Regions from separate parts of the Bacillus sp. WC2507 genome, predicted to be linked through region 2. Evidence: riboswitches for the same ligand, from Rfam matches in the RefSeq annotation. Region 2 holds a riboswitch; each other region holds the start of a gene.

The links. A riboswitch is a leader RNA that binds a small molecule or an ion and turns the genes downstream of it on or off. The one in region 2 is predicted to bind thiamine pyrophosphate.
Region 1: linked by a shared signal. The riboswitch ahead of thiC (phosphomethylpyrimidine synthase ThiC) and the one ahead of tenA (thiaminase II) in region 2 are both predicted to bind thiamine pyrophosphate.
Region 3: linked by a shared signal. The riboswitch ahead of ACUN28_RS27345 (MTH1187 family thiamine-binding protein) and the one ahead of tenA (thiaminase II) in region 2 are both predicted to bind thiamine pyrophosphate.

The regions. Positions count from the first base shown of each region.
Region 1 is NZ_JBQXPN010000001.1:556,511-567,742, forward strand. Features, by position in the region: gene ACUN28_RS02950 (D-amino-acid transaminase) at 1-351, opposite strand, end outside; gene ACUN28_RS02955 (LTA synthase family protein) at 1,029-2,957, opposite strand; gene ACUN28_RS02960 (YkvA family protein) at 3,504-3,869, shown strand; gene ACUN28_RS02965 (metal-binding protein) at 3,920-4,411, shown strand; gene ACUN28_RS02970 (DUF4870 domain-containing protein) at 4,540-4,857, opposite strand; gene lldP (L-lactate permease) at 5,153-6,814, shown strand; TPP riboswitch at 6,886-7,001, shown strand; gene thiC (phosphomethylpyrimidine synthase ThiC) at 7,114-8,874, shown strand; gene ACUN28_RS02985 (arsenic transporter) at 9,127-10,485, opposite strand; gene ACUN28_RS02990 (cytochrome d ubiquinol oxidase subunit II) at 10,814-11,232, opposite strand, start outside.
Region 2 is NZ_JBQXPN010000001.1:3,107,877-3,119,108, forward strand. Features, by position in the region: partial or broken gene ACUN28_RS16640 (N-acetylmuramoyl-L-alanine amidase C-terminal domain-containing protein) at 1-121, opposite strand, end outside; gene tenA (thiaminase II) at 277-966, opposite strand; TPP riboswitch at 1,090-1,195, opposite strand; gene ddlB (D-alanine--D-alanine ligase) at 1,268-2,182, opposite strand; gene pdxR (MocR-like pyridoxine biosynthesis transcription factor PdxR) at 2,187-3,635, opposite strand; gene ACUN28_RS16660 (homoserine dehydrogenase) at 3,801-4,841, opposite strand; gene ACUN28_RS16665 (esterase/lipase family protein) at 4,929-6,170, opposite strand; gene ACUN28_RS16670 (DUF3914 domain-containing protein) at 6,445-6,786, shown strand; gene ACUN28_RS16675 (lipoprotein BA_5634 family protein) at 6,863-7,549, opposite strand; gene ACUN28_RS16680 (FtsX-like permease family protein) at 7,603-9,534, opposite strand; gene ACUN28_RS16685 (ABC transporter ATP-binding protein) at 9,509-10,279, opposite strand; gene ACUN28_RS16690 (DUF3267 domain-containing protein) at 10,595-11,089, opposite strand.
Region 3 is NZ_JBQXPN010000001.1:5,193,350-5,204,581, reverse strand. Features, by position in the region: gene ACUN28_RS27350 (methyl-accepting chemotaxis protein) at 1-1,036, shown strand, start outside; TPP riboswitch at 1,098-1,199, shown strand; gene ACUN28_RS27345 (MTH1187 family thiamine-binding protein) at 1,300-1,620, shown strand; gene ACUN28_RS27340 (ABC transporter permease) at 1,592-2,365, shown strand; gene ACUN28_RS27335 (ABC transporter substrate-binding protein) at 2,362-3,360, shown strand; gene ACUN28_RS27330 (ABC transporter ATP-binding protein) at 3,357-4,106, shown strand; gene ACUN28_RS27325 (ABC-F family ATP-binding cassette domain-containing protein) at 4,553-6,097, shown strand; gene ACUN28_RS27320 (glycosyl hydrolase family 18 protein) at 6,555-8,579, opposite strand; gene ACUN28_RS27315 (DnaJ family domain-containing protein) at 8,951-9,322, shown strand; gene ACUN28_RS27310 (thioredoxin family protein) at 9,333-9,647, shown strand; gene ACUN28_RS27305 (hypothetical protein) at 9,661-9,915, shown strand; gene ACUN28_RS27300 (hypothetical protein) at 10,043-10,186, shown strand; gene ACUN28_RS27295 (TetR/AcrR family transcriptional regulator) at 10,267-10,848, shown strand; gene ACUN28_RS27290 (MFS transporter) at 10,915-11,232, shown strand, end outside.

The sequences.
Region 1 (11,232 bases), 2.6 Mb from region 2:
GACGTCATATGAGAATGTATGGGTACGAGCTTGTACACCACGAGATACTTGCAAATAAATAGTTCCATCTTCGTGGAAATTATTACTTTCAATGAGTTTGTAAAGTAGGATAATAAGTTCTGCTTTTGAGAAAGGGAGTGATAATTCTATCTCTTCCATCGAGCGATATAATCTTGTGATGTGCGGATCTAATAAGTGAAAGTTCCCTTTATATAGGCGAATAACCTCATAGACACCATCTCCAAACTGCAAGCCTCTTTCTTCAAAATCTATGTACGCGTGATGTTTTGTTGTATCAATAACTGCATCATTCCATAGTACAAATTTTTCGTATGCCAATTTTCGTCCCATCCTTTCGTAAGTGCATAAGTAAAATGAAGCTTTAATTCGTTCGCTCTGTGTACAAATAGCGGAATAAAGTCCTTATAGTAATTTTTATGTGAGTAATTCTTTACATATGACGTCTATGTATTTGTAAAGTGTAGAGAAGTAGTAGTGATTTACCCCGCATTAACGGGCAGTAATACTCCCACTTAAAAACTCAGCTGGGGCAAAGAAGTGAAGCAGGCGAATAACTGCCCGTAAATGCCCGATTGGTGAGGGCTGATAATCAGTGGGGTGAACACCCCCCACTGATTAAAGTTTCACTTTACAGCATTTTGTATATACAAATTCGAAAATAAGAAATAAGAATCCTGCTTTTAAATAAAAAAAAGCAACATTCTTATGGAATGCTGCACAAGGAGGTTAGCTATCTTTCATAGGGACATCGTCTTATTGAATGTTTTGTGTATGGAAACAAAACATATTGAAAGACAATTATAAGAAAGTAGAAATAAACGATTCACACATTTCTTTAAGGGATCTTAGTAAAGATGAGAGATAAGAAATATATAGAACCTCGTTTACATATTTTATTATAGAGATGTTTCGTTAATTCCATGTGAATATTTGGTAAAGGTTATGTAATGTTAAAGTGAATGAATATAAGTGATTATATGGAGAAATATAAAAAAAAGAGGCTGAGATTACTCAGCGCTCTTCTTTTCTTCTTTAATAGCTGTTTTTACTTCACCAGTTTTGGTCTTGTTGCTCTCAGAGAAGCGAAGTAAGTCACCTTCAATGATTTTGTCAGACATGTTCAATTCATTTTGGGCACGATCAATGAGTGGTTGAGATTCTTCTTTTGGTAATTGTACAACTTCGCCAGTTTTACGGTCGTAGAATGTACTGTTCGTGTACATGTACTTATCTGTAACGAAGCTACCGTCACGAAGAACAACGAATCCTTTATTTTCTGGTGAGAATACATCATGACCGAATTGAACTTGATTTGTAGAATCTACACCAAGTAAGTTTAGAATTGTTGGTTTAATGTCAATTTCACCAGTTGGTTTTGAAATTGTTTTACCTTCTTTTTGACCTGGAACGTGAATAAACATCGGTGTTTTTTGTAAGTTCATATGGTCAAATGCAGTGATTTCTTCTTTTCCTAAGAACTGTGCCATTGCACGGTTATGGTTTTCAGAAATACCATAGTGGTCACCGTAGAATACGATAACTGAGTTGTCGTAAATACCTTCTGCTTTTAGACGCTCAATAAAGTGTTTCATTGCTTCGTCTAAATAGCGAGCAGTTACCATGTAACGGTCAAATACGCCATCACCAGAATTGTATTCATCGATTAATTTTGTGCTTTCATCATAAGTGAATGGGTAATGGTTTGTTAACGTCAGGAAGCGAGTGTAGAACGGTTGCTTCACTTCTTTTAACATATCGATAGATTGATCGAAGTATTCGATATCTTTTAATCCCCAATTTAATTTTGTTTCTGGCGTAATCTTGTAGTCAAGCTCGTTGTAGTAACGGTCATAACCAAGTGCCGGATACATAATGTTACGGTTCCAGAACGTTGCGTTGTTCGCGTGGAATACCGATGTGTGATATCCTTGCTCACGTAAAATTTCTGGAGTTGCTGTATATTCGTTATTACCGTGTGTGAAGAATACAGCACCACGGTCTAGTGGATACATTGAAGTATCTACTAAGAATTCAGCGTCAGATGTTTTTCCTTGACCAGTTTGATGGAAGAAGTTATCAAAGTAATAACTTTCTTTCGTAAATTGGTTTAAGAATGGTGTAACTTCTTGTCCGTTAACTGTTGCACCAATTAAGAATGTTTGTAATGACTCAAGAGAGACAACAATTACGTTTTTCCCTTTTGCAGTACCAAACATATTTGGATCTGGTTTGCTTTGCGTTGTTTTTACGTAGTTCTCTGTTTCTTGTAATTTACTACCGTCAGCAAATGCTTTTTGTGAACTTGATTTTGCTTGTAAGCCAAGATCATACACTTGGTGTACATATAAACCTAAGTTTTTAACAAGCATAACGCGATCGAATGAACGTGTTAATAGTTCAGGACGCTCAGCTTCTGCCAGTCCTAAGTTTGCGAAGAAAATAGCAATTGTTGACACGAAGTATAGGGAACGCATTGGGCGTGCTACACGTTCTGTCGGTGCAAAATTTTTCATCTTCTTCAATAAAATGAAGAATACGATAATATCAGCAAATGCAAGGATAATTTTGTAGTTAAACAATTCTTTTACACTAGAACCTAAACTTCCAAAGTTAGATGTTTGTCCTAGTACTGGTAAAGTAACGAAGTCATTGTAGAATCCGTAGAACATTACGTTACCAACAAGAACGATCGTTAAGACAAAATTAATTCCAAGTGCTATATAGTTACGTTTTTTCCCTTTTGCAAATAATGCAAGACCAACAAGCAGTAATGATGCTGCTAATGGGCTAAGGAATAAAATGAATTCTTGCATGAAAGATTCAAGTTTTAAATCGAAGCTTGTGCGTGTAATAAGGTACGTCTTCAGCCATAAAGCTAAAGCTACGAATACAGTGAAACGCACATTTTGAAATTGTGATTTCAAGGTTTCTTTCATTCATTTCCACCCTTTCTCTATCAGGCTTGGTCGATTTTGGAGCGAAAAATGCTAAAATAAAAAATACATAGTTTTCTTGGCCATAATTAGAGGTTCTATATTCACCCATATACGACTATAACTATGCATACCCTTTTGGTTTCTTGTGCTGCTCATAAGCATAACGTCATTTCTGTATTATACAACAAAATTCATTTCTGAGAAACACTATAACATTTTACATTTTTTGTATGAGATTTGTCACTACCAGAGAAAACTTTAACATTCGTTTATATGTCCGTCAACTAGAAAATATAACAAAGATAGAACAGAATGTTAAGTGAAAGTGAAAATTTCTTTGGTTGAGAAATAAGAAATGACGATGGGTAAGGGGTTATATAGAAACCCATTATATGAAGGGAAGTATGTAAAAATTAACGAACACTTGTTCTTTTTTGGTTTATTTGTTACAATAAAAGTTCATTGATAGATTGTGTGTAATTTTGATGAACTTTTACTGATAACATATTGTAGCTTATTTCTTTTTAAAAATAGGGAGGCTTTCACATGGGGCAAAAATTTTCAGTTGAAGCGTTTTGGAAGAAAGCAAAACATGTTGCAAAGCAAGCAGGACAGTCGGTCATTTATGCAAGTTTATTATTGTTTTACGTTTTGCAAAGACCTGATGTTCCAAAGCGAGTGAAAATTATTGTGATTGGAGCACTTGCTTATTTTATTGCACCAATTGATGCCATCCCAGATTTCATTGCTGGAGTTGGTTATACAGATGATTTAGGGGCGTTGACGGCCGCACTATTACAGGCATCGTTATACGTCAATGAAGAGGTGAAAGATAAGGCACGAGTGAAGTTGGCAGAGTGGTTTGGTTCGGATATAGACACATCATTTATCGATCAGAAATTAGATCAATAGGTGAGAACTGTCATATGGTGACAGGGCGAACGTAAGCGAGGAAGTGCTTTATGCCATCAGGAAGAACGCATACGAAAATAAACTTAATATCCCTTCCGGTTGTTTTGTTTATGCTCTTTTCGTATGGATTAACAAATTTTGATTTTTTATTAACTTTTGCAATTGGCTTTTTAGTAGGTACTTCATTTTTAACGCCGGATTTAGATACGTATAGTAATGCGTATAATAAATGGGGATTCCTGCGTATATTTTGGTATCCGTATAAGAAGGTCATGCCGCATCGATCCTTCTTTACACATACAATTATACTTGGTGATGTGATTCGTATTGCATACATGTTAATCGTGTTTTCTCCGTTTTTATTCCTATTAAATGTAATCGTGCTTGACGGGAATTTAATAGAAATTGCGAAGGAACATGAGGTTGAAATTGTAACGTTCATAATGGGAATTGTTGTGGCAAGCACGCTTCACATTATAGCGGATAAAGTGAATACGCGCCGCAAGAAAATGATGAGAAAAAAGAAGAAACGCAGAAGATAAAAAACCGTCCCAAAAGGTATTTTGGGACGGTTTTTTCTTAATTAATAGGTTGATTATTCTTGTTGTATCATCGATAAAATTTCATTTATCATGTCATAGTGTCGTTTTAATCAAACGTTTGTTTAAACTTAAGCTTTCAGTACTTTAATACCTTTTACGATGTTCCAAATGAAGTAGTATAAGCTAATAATTCCGCAAATACATAAGACAATCATTGCTCCAATTCCCAGTGTTACATCTGGCTGGTCAGATCCGATACCCATAATTCCTAAAATAGTTACGCCGATGAATGTAGCGATACTTGGAATAATGTGTGTCCATAGAGCACGTTTTGCATGTGGTTTTGTTTCAGCATCGCCTACAATCCAAACGATAATAGGGAATAAGATAGGGGCAAATAGTACACTAAAGTATGATAAAGCAGCTAATATTTTGTTTCCGTTCATATATATCACCTCATGAATAATGTCTGTTGTTATACTATTATTATGCAATAGTTTTGGCAAGCTTTCTATCGATGAACATTACAGGAACGTGACGATTTTGTAAGATTTTCTGTTAAATAATAAAATTTTCAAAAAAATCTTTTTAAATGGAAATTGTTATGGTACAGTATAAATGAAAGTTATTGAAAACGTTTTCTTAAACGTTTTTTATTTTTAGATTTAAAGGTATGATGACCTGACAGTCTGTTGATGAGGTTATTCTATTTAAAAGGGGATTCTTTAGGGGGAGAGAACAATGAACACATGGACACAAGTTTATGATCCGTTCGGAAACATTTGGATTTCGGCAGCGGTCGCACTTATTCCGATTATCTTTTTTTTCTTAGCTTTAGCAGTTTTCCGCATGAAGGGGTATGTGGCAGGATTTATTACAGTTGTACTTACAATTTTAGTGGCGTTATTCGCTTATAAAATGCCGTTCACGATGGCGATGGCAGCGACCGGATATGGTTTCTTATACGGACTATGGCCAATTGCTTGGATTATCATTATGTCGGTATTTTTATATAAAATTTCTGTGAAAACAGGTCAATTCGATGTGATTCGTGCATCTGTATTATCCATTACGAATGACCATCGTTTACTCGTTATTTTAATCGGGTTTTCATTCGGAGCATTTTTAGAAGGGGCAGCAGGATTTGGTGCACCAGTAGCGATTACGGCAGCACTTCTTGCAGGTCTTGGGTTAAATCCTTTATATGCAGCGGGTCTTTGTTTAATTGCAAATACGGCACCAGTAGCGTTCGGGGCGATGGGAATTCCGATTACAGTGGCTGGACAAGTAACAGGTATTGATCCACATAAAATCGGACAAATGGCTGGACATCAATTACCGTTTCTATCATTATTTGTTCCGTTCTTTATCGTATTTTTAATGGATGGATTGAAAGGGGTAAGACAAACATGGCCTGCGTTATTTGTAGCCGGTAGTTCATTTGCAATTACGCAGTTCATTACAGCGACGTTTTTAGGACCGGAACTCCCGGATATTACGTCAGCACTTGTAAGTTTAGTGAGTTTATCACTATTCTTAAAAGTTTGGCAGCCGAAAGAAATCTATCAATCGGGGCAAGCAAATAGTGAAGTAGCTGCGGCAACAACGGCGACATCTATGCCGAAACTAACAGTAGGAAAAGTCGTAAAAGCATGGTCTCCATTCATTATTTTAACTGTCATGGTAGTTATTTGGAGCCAAAGTTTCTTTAAAGCGTTATTTGCTCCAGGCGGCGCATTGGAAAGCCTTGTGTTTAAGTTTGAAGTTCCAGGCTTGCACAATTTAGTAATGAAAGCAGAACCAATTGTAAATAAACCGACGCCTTACGAGGCAATTTTGAAATTCGATGTATTATCAGCAACGGGAACAGCAATCTTAATTGCTTGTGTCATTTCTATCTTTATTTTAAAAATGAGTGCAAAAGATGCAGTAGCGACTTTTAAAGAAACGCTAAATGAGCTTAAGATGCCAATTCTATCTATTGGATTCGTATTAGGGTTCGCATTTATCGCAAACTATTCTGGTTTATCATCTACATTAGCGTTAGCGCTTGCTGGAACTGGTGGACTATTCCCGTTCTTCTCACCATTCTTGGGGTGGATTGGGGTGTTCTTAACAGGATCTGATACGTCAGCGAATGCACTGTTCTCGAATTTACAAGCGATTACAGCACAGCAAGTCGGTGTATCTGAAGTACTTCTCGTTGCAGCAAATACAACGGGCGGTGTAACAGGAAAAATGATTTCTCCGCAATCGATTGCGATCGCTTGTGCGGCAGTTGGACTTGCTGGGAAAGAATCAGATCTGTTCCGATTTACATTGAAGCATAGTTTATTCTTCGTAATTATTGTTGGTATTATGACGTATGTACAGGCATATTATTTAACGTGGATGATTCCATAAACAACAAAAGAAATAAACTTTTCATTTTTCAGATTATCGTGTATGATGGGAAAGTATTGAAAATTAAATCAGTGATAAACTAGGGGTGCCTAACGTATGCGTAGGCTGAGAGAGAAGCGCGTGAACTTCTTAACCCTTTGGACCTGATCTGGCTCGTACCAGCGTAGGGAAGTTAACGGCTTTACATAATGATGCCTTTATGAGCCAGGTCCTTATTTTTTTATGGACCTGGCTCTTTTTATTTTGGCATACGCTGGCCATATCTCGTCCTTGTCACGTACAGGGGGGCAACAAAGGTTATGAAACAGTCTGTTTCAGCTGAGCAAATTGAATTGAAATCGAGTTTACCAGGAAGTAAGAAAGTGTATGTGGATGGACCACGTGCAGGTATGAAAGTGCCGATGCGCGAGATTGAACAAAGTGAAACGAACGGCATTCCGAATCCGCCAATTCGTGTATATGATACGAGCGGTCCTTATACAGATCCTGCGTATAAAGTGGAGCTAGAAAAAGGAATTCCAACGCCGCGCCACTCTTGGATCCTAGAGCGCGGAGATGTAGAAGCGTACGAAGGGCGCGAAGTGAAACCAGAGGATGACGGTGTGAAGGTGGCTTCGAAACATACACCTGTTTTTCCGCAAATGGATCGCAAACCGCTTAGAGCGAAGCAAGGTGCAAATGTTACGCAAATGCATTATGCGCGTAATGGCATCATTACGTCTGAGATGGAATATGTTGCGATTCGTGAAGGAGTAGAGCCTGAGTTTGTTCGCAAGGAAATTGCGGAAGGCCGTGCGATTTTGCCAGCGAATATTAACCATCCGGAAGCAGAACCGATGATTATCGGACGTAACTTCCACGTGAAGGTCAATGCAAATATCGGAAACTCTGCTGTATCGTCTTCTATTGCAGAAGAAGTGGAGAAGATGACTTGGGCAACTCGCTGGGGTGCAGATACGATTATGGATTTATCTACAGGTAAAAATATTCATACGACACGTGAGTGGATTATTCGTAACGCGCCTGTACCAGTTGGGACTGTACCGATCTATCAAGCGCTGGAAAAAGTAAACGGAATTGCAGAAGATTTAACGTGGGAAGTGTATCGTGATACGTTAATTGAGCAAGCGGAGCAAGGCGTTGATTACTTTACAATTCACGCTGGCGTATTACTTCGTTACATTCCGATTACTGCAAAGCGTACGACAGGTATCGTTTCACGCGGTGGTTCAATTATGGCACAGTGGTGTTTATTCCATCATAAAGAAAACTTCTTATACACTCATTTTGAAGAGATATGTGAAATTATGAAGCAGTATGACGTTTCGTTCTCTCTTGGAGATGGATTACGTCCAGGTTCGATTGCAGATGCAAATGACGAAGCACAATTCTCTGAGCTTGAAACACTTGGTGAATTAACGAAAATTGCTTGGAAACATGATGTGCAAGTGATGATTGAAGGACCTGGGCATGTACCGATGCATTTAATTAAAGAGAATATGGAGAAAGAGCTTGATATTTGTCAGGGCGCGCCGTTCTATACACTGGGACCGTTAACGACAGATATTGCACCAGGTTATGACCATATTACATCAGCGATTGGAGCTGCGATGATTGGCTGGTTTGGAACGGCGATGCTTTGTTATGTGACGCCGAAAGAACATTTAGGTTTACCCAATAAAGATGATGTTCGTACGGGGGTTATTACGTACAAAATCGCTGCGCATGCAGCTGATCTTGCGAAAGGGCACAAAACGGCTCATCAGCGTGATGATGCACTTTCAAAAGCTCGCTTTGAATTCCGTTGGCGCGATCAATTTAATTTATCTTTAGATCCTGAACGTGCGATGGAATATCACGATGAAACATTACCAGCAGAAGGCGCGAAAACGGCTCATTTCTGTTCCATGTGTGGACCGAAGTTTTGTAGTATGAGAATTTCACATGACATTCGTGACTATGCGAAAGAAAATGATTTAGAAACGACAGAAGCAATTGAAAAAGGGATGAAAGAGAAAGCGAAAGAATTTAAAGACACTGGTAGTCATTTATACCAATAACACGTTACACCTCTTTACTTGATTGATCACACTGTAGTACCTAATTTAAATATAGAAGAAGCCCCTTTGCTAAGACGGTAGCAAAAGGGGCTTCTGTCGTTTATCCCGCATTAATGGGCAGTAAGACCCCCACCTCAAAATTCAGTGAAAGCACAGAAGTTAGGTGGGGGATCAACTGCCCATAAAAGCCCGATTGGTTCAACTAATAATCAGTGGGGGATGAAGAAAACCCCCACTGATTAAAGTTTCACTTTATAAGGCGAAGAAGAGGTGTACCCAGTAGTATAAGAGGAATAATGTGACGACTGTTGTGAGAGGAATGACGATAAGAGATACACTTAAATAGTCTTTCCATTTTACTTTAATCTTGTTTTGTTTCAGGATATACATCCAAATGAGGGAAGCTAGCGTACCGATTGGTAATAATAGTGAACCGATGTCACTACCAATAATGTTTGCGAGGTAGATAGTTTTTAATGTGACTGGGTCTAGTCCCATTTCTGTTAATGTGATTGTACCAATCATAAGTGCAGGATGGTTATTGAAGACGTTAGAGAGGAGAGAAACGAGTCCGCCCATTGCAAAGCTAGCGTAGAGTAGATGTTGACTTACAACTGGTTCAAGCCAATTTACAAGCGCCGCTGTTAACCCTGCGTTGTGAAGTCCGTAAATAATGACGTACATAGAGAAGGCGAAAATTAAAATGTGCCACGGTGTCTTTTTCAAAATGTCGACAGGATTTGTTCGTAAGTAGTACCATCTCCAGATGAGAAGAACGAGTGAACCGAGTACTGCAACAATTTCAATTGGGATAGATAAGAAGGATGCGACGAATAGAAGACAGCGCATAAGGAAGACGAAGCCTAATACTTTCAACATAAATCTTGTCCGTTTTTGTTTCGTATTAACAGAATTTTTTCCTTTTAACGGATGGAAGTTTTTTGTGAAGAATATTTCTTCGATATCATATGAAGAAACAGGTAATCTTTCTGGTAGTTTTTTCTTTAAAACTGTGTACATAAGCCATGACATAAACAATAGTCCTAGTGTTGCAGGTACAAACATCATAGCAGTATGCATATAAAGAGTCATATTCACGATATTTAATGCGATTAGGTTTACGATATTACTTACACCAATTGGTGCACTAGATGCAGTAGCGATTAAAGCACCGCTTAATAAATAAGGGATTTGTTGATGTGGTTTTAATTGAAGATTTTTTAGGAGAAGAATTAAAATTGGAGTTGTAATTAAAATACTACCGTCGTTATTAAATAAAAGAGTCATAAGAAAACATAATAATTGAATATACCAGTATAAACGGCGACCGGAGCCTTTTGCTAAATTTGCAAGTTTCGCTGCGGACCAGTGGAAGAAGCCGAAGCTTTCTAATATAACCGCCATAACGATGGTCGCTAATATTGTTATGGAGGCACCGCCAATTTTACTGATAATGTCCATGACGTCTGGCTTTGATACAAGTCCAGTAATCAGGATAATGCCAGCACCAATTGCTGCCGGCCACGCCTCATTTAAGCCACGAGGACGCCAAAAGACAACAATCATTGTTAAGAAGAATACAATAATAGTAATCCATATTTCAATGCTCATATTTTGCCTACCTTTCTATTTCCCTTGAACAAATGTAGCTTGTCTCAAGTTTATATTGATAGTATATTCAGCAAAAAATAAGAAGAACTAGACGTATAATGGAATGAAGTGAATATGTGTTTTTCAAGCTAAAGGACAAGTGTCCCTAATAGTGAAATAACTATCATGAGATGAGTCTATAAATTGTTGGGGCAGTAAGATAGTAAATGAAATTTATATCAACGATTATTGAAATATATCAGCGATTTTTAAAATATATCGATTTACCGCCAAAATATGACAAAAGGAGTCCATCCCAAAATACCTTTTGGAACAGACTCCCACTATATTATTTTTCCTTCAAAAAAGTTCGATCCTTCAAGAATAAATTCCAGAAGAAAATAAATCCTGGTAATAAAATTGCAATTCCAATTGCGTATAGAATAAGCAATGCATAGAATGTTTCTGTCGTTGTAAAGCTTGTAAATACAGTTACATCAGGATAAATAATATATGGTAAATGCGCGACACCATAAGCGTAACTTGCAAATGCATATTGAGCGACAACTGCTAAAACGGCAATGCGAGGGTATCCTAATGAGCCATACTTCTTGTTTGTCCACCAAAGAGAAGAGTACCCGATAACGAATAAAACGATAGAAGCTGTAAACCATGGGAATTGCTTTATTAGTCCTTGCATAAGCCAGTGTGTTTCTGGATCCATTACAACGAGGGCGATAATCGCCGTAACGAGTGTTGCAGGACCAA
Region 2 (11,232 bases):
TTCTTTCTTGTTTAACTTCAAACCACCAATCTTTACGTTCAAGGTAGAATTTCATTCCATTACGTTGTGCATCTGAAGTTGGAGCAGTAACGAAGTTTGATTGTAAAATAAAAGTCGCAGAAGTTTATCCAGTTAATGCGTAGAAAATTAAATTAACTAACTTATCGATATGCCATTTTGCTATATCCGCAGCACTATCGACTTTACGCAAATCTGACAAGAAAAAATATATAGATAGGTATTATCCATACCTATCTATAACATTACTTCCATTCTTTATCCGATTACATCTTTTACTTCTGTATTCACTGGCCACTTTTCTAAAGTATAAGCCATTTCCCAAAATGAATATTCATATTGACTGCTAATAATGAAATGCTGTTTCATTCGCTTACGGTCAGACTCTGTTACGTTTTCAGCGATAGTATCTAATCTTGTAATTTGCTCTTCAACTAGCGTACGGAACCAATCAGATCCATAAGCAGAAATCCATTCGTTATAAATTGGTTCTTCTGGCTGACACTCTTTTAAACGCTCACCAATTTCATAATACAACCAATAGCAAGGTAAAATTGCTGCAATGATATCGCCTAAATGTCCTTCATACGCAGCACGATACATATGTGAAGTATAAGCGTATGCAGTTGGAGCAGGGATAAAACTATCTTTTTCTTCTTGAGTTATCCCTAGTTTCTTCGCAAAATTCTCATGTAAAGATAATTCCGCCTCGTATGTATTTTGAGCATGATGTGCCATACGAGCTGTCGTTTCTAATTCCAGTGCTTTTGCAGCTCCTAAAGTTTGTACTCTAGCAAAATGACTCAAATAATATGAATCTTGCAGCACATAATAGCGAAAACTAGCTAAATCTAACGTTCCTTCACCAAGTTGTTTTACAAAAGGGTGATGAAAACTAGCTTCCCAAATTGAATCTACTTCTTGACGTAATGATTGTGAAAATTTCATTTAAATCCCTCCCATAATGTATAAAATTTAAGTATTTACCCACAATTATTAAATCTGTAAAATAAAAAAACTTTCTTTACAGGCGTAAAGAAAGTGAAATTGACAGTATTTATTCATGAAATAGCAATGTCTTTCCCACTTCCCTACGCTGGCATTAACCAGATCAGGTACTAAGAGTCTCAAATTCCCATTTGATCTCAGCCTATAATAGGCCCCCCTAGTGGATAAATATTTAATTTTCGTATTGTATTCATCATAACATACTTCATGTTACTGTCAAAAGTATTCATGATACTGCTACTTAAAACCCTTCTTCTTCCCTTACTCTTAATGAAGTTTCAATAATCATATCTAATAGTTTGCTATAATTAATTCCCGCTGCATCTGCACTTTTTGGTAATAGACTTGCTTGTGTCATCCCTGGTAATGTATTAACCTCCATTACATATGGAATACCGTCTTTCACCATCATATCAACCCTTGCATAAACACTACATTTTAATGCTTTATAGCAAGCCAGTGACGCTTCGTTTACACGTTCTTTCAATTCAGCTGGAAGTTCAATAACTTCTTCAATAGTACCAGCATCATCATATTTCGCATTGTAATCAAAGAACTCCGCCGCATGTCGAATTGAAATGATGGGTAACTGTTTTCCATCAAAAATGGAACATGTAATCTCGTCACCTTTTATATACTTCTCTATTACTACTTCAGAATCCCATTCGAACACAGTTTCCAGCATTGAAATTAATTCGTCTTTATCATATACAATCTTTACCCCGACACTCGAGCCACCAGAGTTTGGTTTTACCACTAACGGAAATCCTAACTTATCTAATTCATCAAGATTTAGATCCTCCATTTTTGTAAGTTCAATCCAATCTGGTGTTTCTATTCCTTCATAACGTAAAATCTTTTTCGAAATGTTTTTGTCCATACATATACCGCTAGATAACATATTGCTCCCGCTATAAGGAATACCTAAACTTTCAAGCGTTCCTTGAACAGTCCCATCTTCTCCGTATTTTCCGTGTAATGCAAGCAGCGCAAAATCAATGTCTTTCGCTTTTTCGATTAAATCCATTTTTTCGTTTAACGTAATTGGAACTATGTCATACTTACTTTTATCTAAATGTGCAATCATTTCATTTCCAGTCATAATTGATACTTGTTTTTCAGAGGATACTCCTCCCATAATAACGCCAATTCTCATTTCCTCAACTCCAAATTTCATTTTTTATTGTATCACCGATTATTTTGATTCCCCGAACAATTTCTTCTTCTTTCAAACGTGAAAATCCTAATCGAAAAGTGTTCGTTCCTTCTCCATTAGAATAAAAAACATCTCCAGGAGAAAATGTAACCCCCTGCTCATAACACTTTTGCAAAAGAGTACGGGCATGAATTTTTTCTTCTAACTCTATAAATAAATGAAGTCCACCATCACCGGTCATTCTTTGAAACGGAATGTACTCGTTACACGCCCTAACAGCTAACTCATATTTTTTCTTATAAACAGATCTTGCCTTTTTTAAATATTTTTCAAAATATCCTTCATGTAAATATTGAAACAGAACAGCTTGATCTAAAGTAGATGTGTGAATTGTTCTTGCTCTTTTTACACTTTCTAAATAATGAATCAGTTCTTTATCTGCAATGATCCAGCCTACACGTAAACCAGGGAAAAGTACCTTTGAAAAGCTACTAATATAAATCACATTATTACCAGCGCCAGCAAAAGTTAATAATGGTGCTAAATGTGATCCTGAATAACGTAGCTCTTCATTAAATCCATCTTCTATAATAGGAATCTTATATTTTGAAAATAACCTCATCAGTTCCGTTCTTTTCTCCGAACTCGTAACAATGCCGGTTGGATTATGATAGGAAGGAATTAAATACGCAAAATCAAACTCTTTTTCACGCAAGCTTTTTTCAACTTCGTTCGTATCAATGCCATCTTCATTCATATTAATTCCATGCACTTCAAGTCCATGTAAACGGAAAAGCTTTAGTGCAGCATGATGAGTCGGATTCTCACAAATAACCCGCCCTGACTTCTTCGATAACGAGGATAGTACAATGTCTAATCCTTCTGTAAATCCATTTGTAATTAAAATATCTTTATTTGAAATATCTACACCCTTCATTTCCATATAATGAAGTAGATAATTCATTAGCGGTCTATACCCGTTTGCGTAACCGTAGTTTAATACGACATCACCTTCAATGGACATACGAGTAAGAAAAGCTCTTTTGAAATTTTCCACATCAAATAGCTTTTCATCTGGAGCGATGCTGTTAAAAACAATCATTCCTTTTTCCCAGCGAACACCATGTTTCATTAAATCTAATTCATCCGCTAATAAGGTAACTGTATTAAGTTTATTTTTCCAATCTATTTCAACAGACGAAGTGTTTGAAATATCAACCTTCGCAACAAAATTCCCTTTTCCTTTAACTGCATAAATGAGTCCTTCTTGCTCTAAATCTGCATAGGCAGCGAGTACAGTATTTCTGCTCACACTTAATAATTCACTTAGTTCCCTCGTTGAAGGTATTTTTTGGTCCCCGAGCAAGTGCCCTTTCATAATCATCTTTTTTAAATAATCTTTCAATTGAATATAAACGGGACGATCTTTGACAACTTTAAAATCTTTAAACAAATCCTTACCCCCTGCAATTATTTTTGCATATTAATTTCATTCTCAAAAGGTCCACTACATATGTATTTTTTATTAAGGGCGGTACGGTTTTATAAAGTGAAACTTTAATCAATAGTGGATTCATCCCGACCATTGATTATTGACCTTCACCAATTGATAATTTTACTACCCGTTAATACGTGACAAATCTTTACGATATAAGTTAATTATATCTTTTAAAGCTGCTGCTGCGGCTCCACGTGGATTAGAAGCACCACCAATTGTTGTAACTTGCCCCATCGTATCTGTAAAAAACGTAATCCCTTTTTCTGTCCCATTTACATTTGCTAGCGGATGTTCTTTATGTATTTCGTGCGGTTCCACATTAAGAGCCACTTTTCCATCCTTATCCTTATTTGCTGAAGCTATTAATTTAATATATTTATTTTGGTCCTTAGCATTTCGAATTTGTTGTTTTGTAACCTGTTCGATTCCTTTTATATGTATATCGGCAAGTGTATTCTCTGTTCCCATTAAACTGTTTGTCAAAAGTATCAATTTACACGCACTATCAGAACCACTTACATCTAATATTGCGTTCGTTTCAGCAATTCCTTTACTTTGTGCTTCTTTCAGTGCTTCTTCAAACGTAATATCCTCCTCATTCATTTTCGAAAGAATATAATTTGTAGTCCCGTTTAATATTCCTTCTATTTTTTCAATATGGCAACCAGCTAAACTAAATTGACCAATATCAAGCGTCGGTAATGCGGCCGCAGTTGCACCACTATATCGAATTCGTACATTTGCGATTTTTGCCGCTTCATTTATTTCTCTCCAGTTTGTAACGAGTGCGCCTTTTGAAATTGCTACTATATCCATTTGTTTCTCAATCGCTTGTTTTATATATTGTTTCCCTGGATTTCCATCTTTAAGATTTGTAATAGTTGATTCTACTAGTACAGTACCACTTATGTTATCTGTCGCTCGTTGCTCCGGATAATGTTCAATATATTCTTCAATTGCAGCGCTACCGCCACCATACTTTAATAAATGATGAATAGACAAACCTTCCTCATTATGTATTGCAATATTTCTACCTAATACGCCACTTACAACTAACTCTATTCCATATGTTTCATATATATATGAATATTTTTCATTTAATAATTTTATAAACTCTCTTCCTACTGTTCCATATCCTGATAATACAACTTTAATTTTCATAATATCCCCCCATTTTTTTCTACCATATCCCTCTTTCAATATAATATAAAGCGCCCTCGAATTCCATCGAGAGCGCTTTATTATTACCTATTTTGGTAAACGTGATAGCTTTTCTGCAATTGTTCTATAAAACTCTTGAATACTAGAAAAACCTAACGTGTCTGAAACACTAAGTCCTACCATATCGAGATGATCCCAATTTGTTTTCGTTTCGATATGATTCCATTTTCCAATCTGTAAAGGCTCATTACTATTTACAGTAGCATTAGATGATGGTGCAATCATAGAATTTGTATTTACTACACCATCATTTTGCCACCAAGAAGTATCAATTAATGGACGATTTTCTTCATATCTTGCATAGGACCCTAAGAAAAATGCATTCCCCATTAACACTTTATTCATTGTTATATGAGGCAAATGTAAACCTGTTATAGGCGCCGCTTGTGATGCATGTCCACTATAAGATAAGTAATACACATCTGATTGCGCCTTTACCCAATTATTGAGCTCCTTTGCACCATCTGTACTTAAATCCCATTGACTTATATCCTTTGTATTTTTCCAAAGTGAACTATTTAGGATGCGATCAGTATATTGGAAAAAAGACTCTCCAGTATTCTTCTTTATACCCCATTGATCCAATTTAAAATCATATAACGATAAATTATTGTTTCCTCCAAAACTTGCAGCTGTAATGAGTAAATCTTTGACGAACGGCAGTAGAAGACTACCATCCGCAAGTGTTGTCCCATTGTGCGGAGTTGCTAATGTTGTAACACTATGAACATATGATTTCTCGCCTTCAAATAGTGGTGATATATTCGTGTTCGGATGATTGTTTACATAATTTTTTTCTTCAAAACTGCCTTCTTTTAATAGCTGTACTAATGTTCTAATCGTTTGTCCACCCATGCTATGCCCAACTAAATGAACTTTATTTGTTTCACTCCAATTTGGTGCAAAGCCACTATAAGTTCTGCCAAAACGATTATGTCCATGTTTCTCAGCATGTGCGGCACCATAGTCTACTGTACCACCGTTTATTTGCGCATATAATTCACATGCACGATCCCAGTTACTAGAAACAGGTCCAACTGCAGCAGTATGTACGGTATAACCATTTCTTTTTAAATCTTCTTGTATATCATGAACACCACCCCAATATTTAACCCCTAACATTTCCTCTCTACCCCACCCAGCAAATCCATTCACTAATATGATAGGATAATTATTTTGTTGTCTCTCTTCAGCGTGAGTTGTTTTTGCTGCGAATAAAAGCACAGTCCCTATTGCGAATAAACATATTTTTAAAAATAATTTCCCCATGCTTCCTCCCCCTAATAAAACGTTTACATTTTTCTGTAAAAAAGATATATATATTTTATAACTTAAACATAATGTAAAGTATTTTATATACATTGTATATATAGAAAACATACACAAATGTTGATAAATATTAATTCAGGTAAACATTTGCTTTTTACAATATAACTTGTAAATCTGATTATTTGAATTTATAATTAGATTTAGTTTCCTCATGTTAAATGGATTTAAAAATCATAAGAAAACTAATTTCATTACTTAAGAAGGAGGAAAAGTCATGCAAATCGAATTAAATATTCATACATTATCTCAACCAACTAAAATAACTCCATCTAATCTTGAGCGTAATACTATCCCTTCTACTAAACTTGAAGTAAAAAAATTAAATGATCCTATCAAATTTGATATTCGTTCATCTGAAAAAGAAATGAAACAACCTGAGCATAAATTTAACGAATTAGATTTATGGAAGATGTTAAAGGATAAAGGTGTTCCTTTATGGATCATCCTTGAAATGCTACAAAAAGTCCGTAAAGAAAAAGAAGCTCAAAATAATTCAGGTCAACATTCAAACGCGATTGAAGAAACGCATGAGACTCGATTAAATGAAGTAATGTAATATATGTTATATGAATGGCCTATAAACTAAAAAGAGTTCGAGGTTGATAAAGTTTCTATCAGCCTCGAACTCTTTTTTAAGGTTTTTCCCCGATCGTTACAAACTGAAAAGATAGTTCTTCTTCCAAACCTTTAATTAGCTTTTTTACTTTGACATTTTCATTAATCAATGTATTATCTGTCGACATTTTAGGCTTTTCGTCACCTAGTGATTGTTTCAAATGAAGAAGGTGCATTTTCGTTTCATTTGCCTTTATTTCTTTATACACACTATTTTTTGATACCATTACATACCATTGCGTTGGATATTTACGAGTGTTACCTATCCAAGCGTCACTATCGTATGAAACAGGAATCTCTTTTCCTTCTAATTCAATACTTTTCATACTCTTTTCATCTTCATGTGTAAACAACAGCGAGCCCTCTTTCGGGAATTTCGGTAACTTATCTATTAGTTTTAAATTGGATCCATTATCTCGTTTACGAAAAACATTTGCTTTAATCATCGCTTGTGCTGTGGATTCATTTAAAATTAATACCTGTCCATTCCCATATTTACTTTTTTTCACAGAAAACACTTCATTTTCTTTCGTAATTTCTTGATAACGACTAATAATTGGTGAAGTTTTATTTTCATCCCCAATGATTATTAAACCGTTTGCAGGAAATGAATTCTCCTTTTTAGAACATGCACTAAAACTTATTAAAAATAGTATCGTTAACATAAAAATAGTTAAAGTTCTTTTCATCGCGTTTCCTTTCATCATACAGTTCATTTTTTCACATATTTTTGTGTAATCTTACAAGCTAATATACTCTATTGCTCCATAACCTTATACAGCTTTTGCAGGTAACGCCAACGGGTTATAAAGAAATATAATACTTGTATACATATAAATGAAATTAAAATAACGATAGAACTATTTAAAATAGAAAAGTCTACTAATTGTTGCAATGCCATATAAGCGACTATAGTATGAATTACTGCAACAATAATTGGTAAGAAGAACATTAATACTAACTGTCTCGTTACAACCTTTTTTAATTCCCGTTTACTTAATCCCATTTTCGAAATCATTTTATATTGCTGTTGATCACGATCCAAATCTGTATATAATCTGAAATATATAAAACTAGCGGCAAATGTAAAGAAGACGATTCCGACTAAAACACTTGCCATAAGTAATAACCCATTCGTTTGTTTTGCACTTAGCAACTCGATTGTTAAAGCTCTAAATTCGAAATGTGTGTCTCTTGGATCTTTATCGAATATATTATTTAATTGGTTTGAAATCTCTTTCGTTTTCATCCAATCGTCTACAACAAATCCGTAAGTACGAAATGGACTGTCTTGATTAACTGGGTCACTAATAAGAGGTATTCCATCATATACCTGATCTTGAACAGCGATATAAATAGTTCTAGAATCATGTGGTAAAACTAAATTTTCTACAGCTTTTTTCACATGAAATGTCTTTGTCCAGTCACCTTGAATGACTTCTATATTCTTTTTATACTCGCCATTTTTATATTCTTGTTTTTGTGATACAACTCCAGGAATTAATATAATTTCATCTTCTTTTTCAATCGTTTCTTGTTGATACCCAAGTGCTTTTGCAAGATCGTTATATTCACTTAATTTCATTATATTCACGTTACTTTCTGTGTATATATATGAAGATGAAGCCATTCGATACGGAATATTAGCATCAGAAAGGTGTTTTTTTATAATAGAAAGATTTTTATTTAATACTTTGTCGTTTTCAAAACTTCCATACAAAAAGGTATACGGATTTGTCATCCTTACCAAATCCCTATTTCCAATTGCAGCTGTTGTACCAATCGCTGTAAATGCAACTGCTGAAACAATAGATACTATAAAAAACATCGTTGCATTATCTTTCATACGGTAAATTAATTCAGAAAATGTTAATATATTTGTTCTCTTTAAAAAGAAAGATTCACTCTTTTTCGCAAGATGCAATATATAAACGCTACACTGTGTATATAAAAAGTACGTTCCTATAATTACTAGGATCACACCTATTCCAAGTGTAATAAAATTGGAACTTGGGATGAAACGAAATACTGAAAAATATCCATATCCTATACTAATTAAAGAAAATAGTGATAATAAAATTGAAGATTTCGGTTCAGGTTTTGGCTTTTCCTCCGCTTGAATAAGTTCCACAAGTTCTGTTACTTTTACCATTTTAAATGTAAAAAGTGAAACGATTAAAAACAAGAAAAGGAATGTGATAACTGTTAAAAATACAGCCTGCACTGGTATATAAAAAGGTAAACCATTATTAATCATTAATACACTTGCGCTTATCAATAAGACTAGTTTAGAAAATATGAGTCCAATGAAAATCCCTATACAAATTGAACCAAGTCCAATTAACATATTTTCAATTAACAATAACTTCTTAAGTTGTCTCATTGACATACCTTGCATCATTAATATGCCAAATTCTTTCTTACGCGTTTTTAAAAATGAACTAACTGAATATAGAATGAAGAAAAATGAAAATATAAAAATCAAACCTTGCGAAATTGTAAATCCCATTGTACCAAATGCACTTATTGTTGCACTTGTCGATTTTAGCTCACCTTGTAAATCAGGATGGAATAATAAAAGAGCATACGTGAAGAAAATCATAATAGAAAATGCACTACTCAAAAAATGAGCTGCATATGTACGCTTATTACGAAAAATATTATTAAATGCGAACTGACGAAAAGTCATGCCTTTTCCCTCCTAACAAAGAAAGGACATCCATAATTTTTTGATAAAACGCTTGCCTGCTTTCGCCACAATAAATTTCATTATATAGTTGACCATCTTTAATAAAAATTACTCTGCTGCAAAAGCTCGCTGCATACGGATCATGTGTCACTAACATCATCGTTGCTTTTTCTTCTTTATTAAGCGTATCGAGCATCTCCATTACATCATTTGAAGATTTAGAATCCAAGTTCCCTGTTGGCTCATCCGCAAGTAATAATTGCGGCTTATGAACAATCGCACGAGCGATTGCTGTTCGCTGAGCTTGCCCTCCAGATATTTCAAACGTCCTTTTACTTAATATATCTGTAATATTTAATTTCTCTGCAATCTCTTCCACTCGTTTGTTCATTTCTTGCACAGAAACACCATCTAAAGTCATCGGTAATAAAATGTTTTCTTTTACAGTAAGTGTGCTAAGAAGATTAAATGATTGAAAAACAAATCCTAATTGTTTTCTGCGGAATAACGCTAATTCTTCTGATGATAATTGAAAAGGATTTGTGCCATTAATTAAAATTTCTCCCGATGATGGAGAATCAATAGTAGATACCATATTTAATAACGTTGTTTTCCCGCTACCTGATGGACCCATAATTCCTACGAATTCACCTTCTTGAATTGATAAATCAATATCTACTAATGCTTTATAAGGTACTTTCCCTTTATATACTTTACTAATACTTTTTGCATGTAAAATTTCCATGTATATTCTCCCTTCATTTCCACTGCTCACAATAAAGTGTAAATGAATTGTCTTATAGCTCATATTGATTCATCTTTCATTTATCTTACACGTTTGTAAGATTTCTAAAAAAACTGATAACAAGCCTATTCTCAATCTATAAACAAAGCATATCTATCTTATAATATTTGCATATTGGTTTAAATTACAATTCTATTTTCTAATATTTATTTTATTAATAACAAAAGACCGATTTTTTATCGGTCTTTTTATTTTCAAATATTATATTTTTAACTATTGCATTATTTGAAGCATATTTGAGTTACCCATTAAATACTATTTCACTTGATAATACCCTCTGCAAAAAAATGAGTTCTTCGGTTTCATTGCAATCAAAAATGAATTGTAAATATCTGAGGCGGAAATGAATGTGTTTATCCAACATATAAATAATAAAATTGATTTAATATTTCCTGATACAAAGAAAGACATCATGGCAGGAACTACCGATAATGCAATAACAGGAAAGCTCATAAAGACCCAAAATCTAATTTTGGATAAGGTTGCATTTGTATTTAGCCAAAAGAATATCCCACTAAATGTTAAGCTAATATCTCCTTTTTTACTTATTACTAAAATGTGTAGACATTCGTGAATGATGAAGACTAGGATACCTATTATGATAAGATAGAATATATTAATATGAGTGAAACTTGTTTCAAAAAAATAAGGTATCATAAAAATGATAATCTGAAATAAATATACAAACTTCATATAATGTTTTTGGTACCAATTATTCTGTATAAACGGCGTCCATTCTGAATAATCCATACCTATTTGTGGTAAGTGACGAAACCAAATAATAATATGTGTTCCCCTCCCTCATTTAAACTAATTCCTGGCTTAAAGATTTAATTTAATAGCAATCAACCGTAAGTTTTATATGCAGCTCTTTAATAGACTTAGCTGCATTT
Region 3 (11,232 bases), 2.1 Mb from region 2:
ATTGCGCAAAGTCGGTGAAGGTGATTTAAGTATTAAATTAGAGGAAAGGCCAGATGATATAGGTATTATTAATGCGTATTTTAATAGTACCATCGAGAAGTTTAAAGGAATTATAGATAAAGTGAAGCAGACAGCAGAACAGGTTTCCTCATCTTCACAAGAATTGTCAGTGAGTACGAAAGAGAATAGCATGGCAGTCCAAGGAATCGTAAGTTCTATGGTTGAGTTAAGAGCTGGCGCTCAGTCACAAGAAACTTCAGGACCAAAGTATTTAGGTATTGTATATGAAATGGAAGATAAGATGGAAGAGATAAATAATGCTGCAAAACAAATGGCGAAAGAGTCTGAAGGTATGGAGCATCAATCGGTAAAAGGAAATGGTGTTATTGAACAGACGATTAATCAAATGAACATAATACAAAATGCAGTACAAGATTTATCTTCTACTATTTATTCTTTGGAAACAAGATCAAAAGAAATTAGTGATATTGTAACAGTAATTACCGGTATTTCAAATCAAACCAATTCGCTAGCTTTAAATGCTTTTATTGAAGCTTCACGTGCTGAGGAAACCGGAAATGGATTTGTCGTTGTTGCAGATGAAGTGCGTAAATTAGCAGAGCAGACGGAAGTATCAGCAAAAGATATAGCGAAATTAATAGGGGAAACACAAGTTGAAACGGAAGAAGCTGTTGTTTCAATGCAAAATACTTTAAAAGAAGTAGAATCTGGAATGAAACTTGTTGAAAGTAGTGGTGCTTTCTTTGGGGAAATTTCAAAATCAGCACAATCTGTTACAAATCAAGTTAGAGTTGTTTCTAGCAATTCAAGTGATATATTGCAAAATAGCCAAAATATTGTTCGTGTTGTAAATGAACTATCGCTTATCGCAAATACGTATGCGAATAGTAGTAGTAATGTTGAAGAAAGTATGAAAGAACAGGAAATGTCTGTACAAGATATTGCTGAATTAGCCAGTTCTTTAAGCTGGCTTTCACAGGAGTTACAAGAGTTAATTGGGGAATTCAAAAGTTAAATGAAGTGATTATATGTGCTTTTGTTTGTTCAATAAAATAAATCATGCTACAATGAAAACGAATTAAGGACCGGGGAGCCAATTGGCTGAGAGGATGTAAACAAACATCGACCCTCAACCTGATCTGGATAATGCCAGCGTAGGGAGTTACTTAAAGTGATGTAGCATATGTTATTCTATAATAACTTGCATACAAGGCTTTCCTACGCAGTAGGAAAGCCTTTTCTTGTTTTAATATTTCATTTTATAAGGGGGATTTTACTATGTCACAACAAGTTACAATTTCATTTTCAGTAGTACCACAAGCGAAGAACAAAGATGTGTATTCTGTTGTTGATAAAGCAATTGAGGTTGTACAACAATCGGGAGTTCGTTATGAAGTAGGGGCAATGGAAACAACACTGGAAGGAGAATTAGATGTACTTCTTGACGTCATTAAACGTGCGCAACAAGCTTGTGTGGATGCTGGTGCAGAAGAAGTGATTACTTCTATTAAAATCCATTATCGTCCAAGCACTGGTGTAACGATAGATGAAAAGGTTTGGAAGTACCGTGATGAATATGCAAAACCAGAAGCAATCTAAAATAATTACAACAATTTGGCTTATCCTTCTCATTGCGATATGGGAAGGATCTGTTTCATTATTTAAAATTGAACCGTGGATTTTACCGAAGCCTTCTGCCATTGTTCAAGAATTAATTGGAATGAAAGATTTACTATTACCGAATACGATACAAACGTTACAAGAGGTTATAATTGGACTATTTTTTGCAATTTTAATTGGGACAAGTATTGCAATTATTATGGACGTTATCCCTTTATTTCGTATTTTAATAAATCCGTTGCTTGTTATTTCGCAAACGATTCCAATCGTTGTACTTGCACCGTTATTTATTATTTGGTTTGGATATGGAATGCTACCGAAAGTAATGGTAGTAATACTCGTTTGTTTCTTTCCGATTGCGCTTAGCATTTTAGAAGGTTTTCAAACGGTAGATAAAAATATGTTGAAGTTGCTGCAAACGATGAAGGCAACGAAATGGCAAGTTTACCAGAAAGTAAAGTTTCCAGCAGTGCTTCCATACTTTTTCTCCGGTTTAAAAATTGCAGTTACATATAGCGTAATGGGAGCGATTATTGGAGAATGGCTCGGTGCAAGCGAAGGGTTAGGAGTTATGCTTACGAGGGCTACAAAATCTTTTTTAACTGCCCGGGTATTTGGTGTTGCAGCAATTATCGTCATGGTGACATTATGTCTGTATTTTATCGTGGAGTTTATGGCAAGAATAACAGCACCATGGATATATAGAAAGGACGGCAGAAAATGAAAAAAGGTTTAAAAGTTATGTTGGCTGCCTTATTAGCAGTAGGTGTGGCTGGATGTAATCCGGCGAAGAAAGAAGAAAGTGTAAGTAAAGATCAAAAAGTAAAAGTAGTATTAGATTGGTTCCCGAATACGAATCATACTGGTTTATATGTAGCGCAAGCGAAAGATTATTATAAAAAGAAAGGCTTAGATGTAGAAATTATTCAGCCTGGTGACAATGTAACAGCAGAGCAAATGATAGCTTCAGGAAAAGCTGACTTCGCAATAAGCGCACAAGAAAATGTAACGTTGGCTCGGGTGGAAGGTATTCCTGTTGTATCTGTAGGAGCGATTATTCAGCATAACACTTCAGCTTTTGCGTCACTTAAGAAAGATAACATGACTTCACCGAAAAATTTTGAAGGCAAACGTTACGGAGGCTGGGGAGGACCAGCAGAAGAAGCGACGTTGAAGACAATTATGGAGAAACATCAAGCTGATTTTAATAAAGTCGAAAAAATCATTTTAGGACAAACAGATTTCTTTAAATCAATTGGCCGTGATGCTGATTTTGAATGGATTTATTACGGCTGGGATGGTATTGAAGCGAAGCGTCAAGGAAAAGAGTTAAATACAATTATGGTGAAAGACTTAGACCCAGCGCTTGATTTCTATAGTCCTGTTATTATTACGAGTGAAAAACATACGAAGCAAGATAAAGACTTTGTGAAAAAGTTTATGAGTGCAACGACGGAAGGTTATAATTTTGCAATTAAAGAATCGAAAGAAGCTGCTGATATTTTAATTAAAGCTGTTCCAGATGTGAATAAAGACTTAGTACAAGAAAGTCAAAAGTGGTTAAGTACGAAGTATCAAGATGATGCAAAAGCATGGGGAGTACAGAAGGAAGAAGTTTGGACGAATTACATGAATTTCTTATATGATAACAAAGTTATTAAGAAGAAAATTGATGTAAAAGATGCCTTTACAAATGAGTTCCTTCCAAATGAAAAATGAGTGGATTACAAATAAAAGATATTGTGAAATCTTTCGATGGAAAGAATGTATTAGCAAATATTAGTGCTTCTATACGAGAGGGAGAATTCGTTTCCTTTGTAGGCCCAAGTGGTTGTGGGAAAAGCACATTATTAAATATGATTGCAAATGTTGAAAATCCAACAAGTGGGAATGTAACGTATAAGGATAAGTACGTACAAGAGCAAGATGTTGTAAGTTATATGCCACAGCAGGATTTATTACTACCTTGGCGATCAGCTTTGCAAAATATAGTTCTTCCATTGGAAATCGAAGGTAAACCGAAAAAACAAAGGCTGACAGAGGGAATGGAAGCATTAAAGCAGTTTGAACTAGATGAATATGCAGACCATTATCCAGATGAGTTATCTGGTGGTATGCGTCAAAGAATTAGTTTTTTGCGCACATATTTATGTGAAAAGCCAATTATGCTACTTGATGAGCCTTTTGGGAAATTAGATGCCTTTACAAAAATGGAAGTACATAGCTGGCTTTTAAACTCTTGGCACCAAGAGAAGCAAACAATCGTTATGGTTACACACGACCTAGATGAGGCGATTTTACTTTCAGATCGCGTATTTATTTTATCTCAAAGACCAGCATCAATAGTTGGTGAGGTACAAGTGAAATTACCTAGACCGAGAACGATGGATATGTTAACATCACTTGAGTTAAAGAAGGATAAGGAAGAAATTCTGAGAGTATTAGCTCCTTATATGAAAAAATAGAAAAAGCCTTTTAACAGTTTTTTGTATAATTACTGTTGAGAGGTTTTTTTATATAGGAGGAGAAAGATGAAATCTATAGAAAAAATAGTGAATTCATTAACGATGGACAATCTTGAAGAAGGAACAAAAGAAAAAATAGAGAATAGAATATAACAGAGTAGTTTATACTCTTAATATAACAAATGTTAAAGGAGTGAAAGGATAAAATGACTTTATCAACTGTTCTTCAAATGGTTTTAGCTTGATACGGGAGAAGTCTGCCTATTTTTTAAAATTAAGCTAAATTGAAGACAGCAGGTAAAGAACCTTAATCCTTTTTTACGATAATATGTAATGGGTAAGGTGTATTCACCTTACCCATTTTTTATATATACAATTAAATAAGGCTTTATACTGTTCTTCTCTCTATTTAGCTTATGAAGAAGTATAAGTAGAGGAGAGAAAAAATGAGTATATTAACAGTAGAAAATGTAAGTCATTCGTATGGTGAGAAAACTATTTTATATAATGCGTGTTTTCGACTATTAAAGGGCGAGCATGTTGGGTTAGTAGGGAAAAATGGAATTGGGAAATCAACATTGTTAAGGATTTTAACAGGAGAACTTATACATGACGATGGGAACATTGAATGGTTTCCACATGTGAAGGTAGGTTTTTTACAGCAGCATATGGATTTACAAGAAGGGATAACAATTGAAGGATATTTACAAAGTGCATTTTCTAATTTGTATGCGATTGAATGCGAAATGTTAAAAATTGCTGAAGAAATGAATGGAGCAGGAGAAATAGAAAAACTGTTAGTAAGGTATGGAGAATTACAAACTATATTGGAAAGCTCTAATTTCTATCAAATTCATACAGAAATTGAAGAAGTAGCAATCGGTTTAGGGTTATTTGAAATCGGGTTGAAAAAGGATGTTTCAAAGTTAAGTGGAGGACAGCGAACAAAGTTATTACTTGGGAAGCTCCTTTTAGAAAAAGCTGATGTTTTATTGTTAGATGAGCCAACAAACTATTTAGATACAGCTCATATAGAATGGTTGCAATCGTATTTGAGACTATATGAAAAAGCTTACATTATCATTTCGCATGATGAAGTATTTTTGAATAATATTACGAATGTTATTTATCATCTAGAAGAACGGAAGGTTAAGCGGTACGTAGGCGATTATGAACGTTTTTTGCAAAGTTATCAATTGCAAAGAAAACAATTACAATCTGCGTATGCGAAACAACAAAAAGAAATTGCCCAGTTAGAAACATTTATTCAAAAAAATAAAATTCGAAAAGCGAAACAGGCGAAAAGTCGGGAGAAAGTATTGGAGAAAATGCAAAGGGTTGAAAAGGTTAATCATGTACCTCGATCCCGTTTTGATTTCAATGTTTATGAGGAGCCAGTGAGTCGTATATTACAGGCTGAGAAACTGAGAATAGGCTATAGTGATCCGCTATTTCCAGAATTGAATTTACAAGTGAAAAAAGGAGAAAAGATAGCGATTGTTGGCCATAATGGTATTGGAAAAACGACAATATTAAAAACGTTATTAGGCCAAATAAAGCCGTTAAGCGGTTCAATTTCTGTTGGAGAACGAGTAAATCCTGCTTATTTTGCACAGGAAGAGTTTGCTTCAGAAACAACACCATTAGAGAAAGTTTGGGCAGAACGACCAGATATGACAAAGAAAGAAGTACGCCAAGCATTAGCAAAGTGTGGATTGAAAGAAGAACACGTATTAAAACCTATTCGTTTATTAAGCGGTGGAGAACAAACGAAAGTACGTTTATGTGAACTTATCGTAACGAAAAGTAACGTTTTAATTTTAGATGAACCAACTAATCATTTGGATATAGAAACAAAGAAATCTTTGCAGGAAGCGTTACAACAATATAAAGGAACAGTTTTACTTGTTTCACATGAGCCTTCTTTCTATGAAGCATGGATAACAAAAGTATGGAATATAGAAGATTGGAACGTTGAACAATATGAATAAAGAACAGGCATTAGCTTATAAAAGCTAATGCCTGTTCTTTGTGATTAACATGATTTTCGAGAATTCTTACATGAGAATTGTATGAAGAAGCACTCTTATGGTGCGCTTATAAGCGTGCTTTTTCTTTTGTTATGTTTATATTTATAATAATACTAGATGCCTTTCCCTAATAGGCGACTATCTTTCTTTATATATATAGATAGTTTAAAGTGGAATTAAAATAATTCCTATATGTAAAGGATAATGTGATTAGTATGGGAAGACAATAGAAGTTAAAGGAAATTCATGTAAAATTCAGATGAACTTCACACGAACTTCATATTAGAAACTAAATATAATTATAATAGGTTATTATAATATCGATTTGTGATTTTTCTAAAAGTTAAAAGTTTGAATTTAGGACAGAGCACTCAAACCTAAATTCAAACTTTAGTGAAATAATTAATGGGGATTACGTTTAGTTTTCGCTAATGGATGCATTTACAAGTTCGGCGGGATTGCCTGTTCCTGCCCCTCCGATTATAACAGATCCACCAGGAGGAATTTCACCATTCCATCCTGCATTCGTAATTACGTAATGATTATTTACTTTACTACTAATTTTAGAATCCCAAACTTGTGTTAAATTGCCGTTATAATCAAATTCTAATTTCCAGTTTTTAATAGGGTTCGTTCCGCTATTTTTAATTACAATCGAGAAGTTGTAACCACTTCCCCAATTTGAAGTGATTGAAAAGGAAGCATTACCATTTCCACCAGGAGGTGTTGTGTTAGCATCATCTGTTTTTACAATAATAGAAGTAGGCTGTGATTTATTCCCAGCAGCATCTTTTGCTACTATTGAAAATGTGTATTCTGTATTAGATTCTAAGTTTTTAATTGTAATGCTATTTGTTGTTGTACTCCATTTCTCTTCTCCAGCAGTAACTTCATATTCCGTAACTCCTACGTTATCAGTAGATGCAGTCCAGTTTAATTGAACTGAGTTTGAATTTTTATTTGTAACAGCAATATTTTTTACGTTTGTTGGTGATTCAGTATCTTTTTGAGTAATAGGTCCACCTAGTAATTCTTTTACTAACGTATCAAGTAATTTGGGCCCACTACAACTATATTTTGAACTTGTACGGCAATCCCCGCTAAGTTCCCAAAACATTGCGCCACTTAAACCTTTTGTCTTTATATAGTCTGTTTTATATTTCATAGATTCGTTGTCATCATAGCTAATAAACGTACCTGTAGTCGCATTATATAAATAAGGTACTTTCGCTACATCGTTCCATCCGCGAACAAAACCATTTTTATTAACATAATTAGCTGCTAAATCACCATAATCATACACACCTGTATCACCGGTAGAATAATCATCCCAAGTACCTTTAGAAGCGAGCTTTCCATCACTACCTGGTTTACAAGGTTGGTATTGTCCGTTATTTTCTTTTCCACAACTTTTCCATCCGCGTCCGTAAAATGGTACACCTAATACGAGTTTATCCGCTGGAACACCTTCATTTGTATAAATGTCTATCGCACCATCTACGTAAAATTTCGTATCCGCTGCTGGGTCATTTGGATCTTTGTATAGAGCTGCATTATGGTTAGAAGTAGCTTCCCATCCACCGTGGAAATCATATGTCATAATATTAATCCAATCCAGTATTTGAGAGATTTTCTTTAGCTCTGTATGATCGGCATAACGTTGGCTTGCACCTGATGCGATTGTTAGTAAATATTGTTTACCATCTTCTGCACCAGCTTTAGTTAATGCATTTCGAACTTCTTGAAGGAGTAGGGTGAAGTTTTGCTTATCTTCAGGACGATAACTATCACCAGGAATCGTTTCTACGCCCGGATATTCCCAATCTAAATCAACGCCGTCAAATCCATATTCGCGAAGAAAAGCTACTGTAGATTCAGCGAATACTTTTCTTGTTTTTTCATCCGCGGCCATGTCAGAAAAGCGGTTAGACCAAGTCCAGCCACCAACGGAAATAATTGTTTTTAGGTGAGGATACTTAGCTTTTAATCGTTTCAGTTCGCCGAAATTTCCGCAGCGTGCGTATTTATCACAATCTTCCCAAGTTGTACCTGAGCCAGGATAAGGTTTTGTGACATCAGCCCATGGTTCACCGAGTACGAGAGTGCCATTAGGGACCTCTTTATTTTGCAGTGGTACACCAGATTCTTTACAGTTCCACGTTTGTTTATTTGGATTATCGGGGTGAGTAGAAGGGTTTCCATGTTTTCCATTCCAGCAAATATCAGCGAAAGCATAGTTTAAATGGGTTAGCTTTGATGCATCAATGTCTGCAACTTGATAATTACGTCCGTAAATACCCCATGAAGGAAAATACCCAACAATTTTTTGACCTTGCTTCGGTGAATCTGCTAATGCGACATTTGGAGTAATAAAGTTTGTGAGAAAAAGAGGCAAGAAGAGTAGTAGGGATAGTAATAGCAGTGTGAATTTTTTTGATCTCATAGTCATTTCTCCTTTCAAAGTAAAAGATATATTTAAAGGCATGCGCCAATAAATCAAAATGAATCTAGACGTATGAAACGTCTAGAAAAAAATGATCAGACATCACGAAGTCTATACAAGGGAGCTGGGGTGATTAAATCGTAGCAAATGTAAGATTTGGTGTAAACGCTTTATTTGATTCAAAAAGATTTTCTCAATATTAAATGGCTCTAATATAGACTACATATGAAAATAAAATATTGATTAGGGAAGAAAAGGCTCTTTGTAATTAAATTTGAGAAAAAATTGTATGAGGTCAACTTGTAATGGCATAGCAAGATGAGAAAATATCATGTAAAATAATAGTAAAAATATGTAAAGGAGGGAATGGTGTGGATGTGTTTTTGAACATTGCTGAAGAAAAAATTCGACAAGCAATACGGAATGGAGACCTTGATCATATTCCTGGAAAAGGAAAACCACTACAATTAGAAGACCTTTCAATGGTACCTCCAGAACTTAGAATGAGTTATAAAATATTAAAAAATGCAGGTATGATTCCACCAGAAATGGAACTACAAAAAGATATATTAAAAATAGAAGACTTAATTGCGTGCTGTTATGATGAAGTAGAGAGAAAAAAATTACAAGAAGAGTTAACAGCAAAAATGCTTCGTTTTCAGCAGATAATGGAAAAGAGAAAGATTAAAGAGAATTCGGCTTTTCGTATGTATCAAGATAAGGTATTTCGTAAATTACGCTAAGAGGGATAAGATGACTACATTTAAAACGATAGAAGAATTAGCGACATATATTGAAGAACAACAATTAGTACTTCTGTTTATTAAAACGGAAAATTGTGGTGTTTGTGATGTTATGCTAAGAAAAGTAAATTGCGTATTAGAGAATTATGATTACGTAGAGAAAGTAGAAATATTACTACAAGACATGCAAGAGATTGCGGGGCGATATGCAGTATTTACAGGACCAACAGTTTTATTATTTTATAATGGAAAAGAGATCCTTCGTGAATCGCGCTTCATTTCACTTGAAAATCTAGAGAGAACGATTCAATTATTCGAAGATTAAGGGAGGCTTTTATATGGAATTTATTATTGTCATACTATTATTTGTTGTAGTTGGAACGATCGTAACAGCAGTTCGATCAAACAAAAAGAAGGTAAATCTTACGAAACAAAATAACATTCATAATTCATCTAACAGTTCATCACCATTATTTTTCTTTGCTGGATCTGATAATGATAGCTCGCACGATGGAGGTTCACATGATTGTGGAGGATCTTTCGGTGGAGATAGCGGAGGCAGCTGCGATGGTGGTGGAGGTGGCGGTGATTGATGAGAATGCGCCCTATAGGGGGCGTATTTCTTTTTAAACAAACGTTTGATTAGTTGGCTTACCTATGCATAAAAACAATTAAACAAACGTTTGATTAAATATTTTTAACATACTAAGGGGAATGGAAATGAAAAGGGAGCCAAAAGTGAAAAATAAGGGGAAAGTAGTGTTATTTTTATTAGCTGCGGGAGGCGTATTTCTTGTCAAATTAGGATTTAAAATTGGAATAATACATACGATTCGAACGTGGTTTGAGAGTACGTTTTCTTAAATAAGGAATATAGCCTCTTGCGATAGAGGTTTTTTATTTGTTATTATTAGACTGAACGGTCGGTTTAAAGAGGTGTGAATATGAGAAGAAGCGCAGAAGAGATAAAGAAAGAAATTGCATATAAAGCGGAAAGTCTGTTTTCACAGAAGGGCTATGCAGCTACATCTATGGAAGAGATTTGTGAAATTACAGAGCGAAGTAAAGGGAGCATTTATTATCACTTTAAAAGTAAAGAAGAATTATTTTTATTTGTAGTAAAACAGCATACGTATGATTGGCTTGAAAAATGGAATGAAAAAGAGAAATTGTATAGTACCAGTACTGAAAAACTATATGGTCTCGCGGAATACTATGTAGAGGACATACAGCAACCCATTTCAAATGCAATAGAGGAATTCTCTATGAGCCAAGTTGTAAGTAAAGAGATTTTGGATGAACTGTTAGCTTTAACTAGAGAATCATATGTTATGTTTGAGCAATTAATTGAAGCGGGTATACAGTCTGGAGAGTTTCGTGAAGAGAATACGCGAGATCTTATGTATATTGTGAATGGATTATTATCAGGGCTTGGAGTACTTTACTACGAATTAGATCATAAAGAGCTGAAACGTATTTATAAAAAGGCAATAGATGTATTGTTAAAAGGGATGGCAGCTGAATAATAAGTCAGTTGCTTTTCTTACAAAACAAATTAGACCGAACGGTCGGTTTATGAAAGAGGAATGAAAATGAACGCTTTATTTAAAAACCGAGCATTTATGCTCGTTATGACATCTGATATTTTACAACAATTTGCAATTTGGATTAGAAATATGGCTCTTTTGTATTTCATAATGGAGCGAACGAATAATGATCCGGTTTCAGTTTCGTTGTTATCGGTTATGGAATATGCACCTATTTTTATTTTCTCGTTTATCGGTGGTGCGCTAGCTGATCGCTGGAATCCGAAAAGAACAATGGTTGCTGGGGATGTGTTAAGTGTACTGTCTATTATCGGAATTGTCTTGTTGTTAAAGCTGGATTATTGGCAGGCTATATTTTTTGCA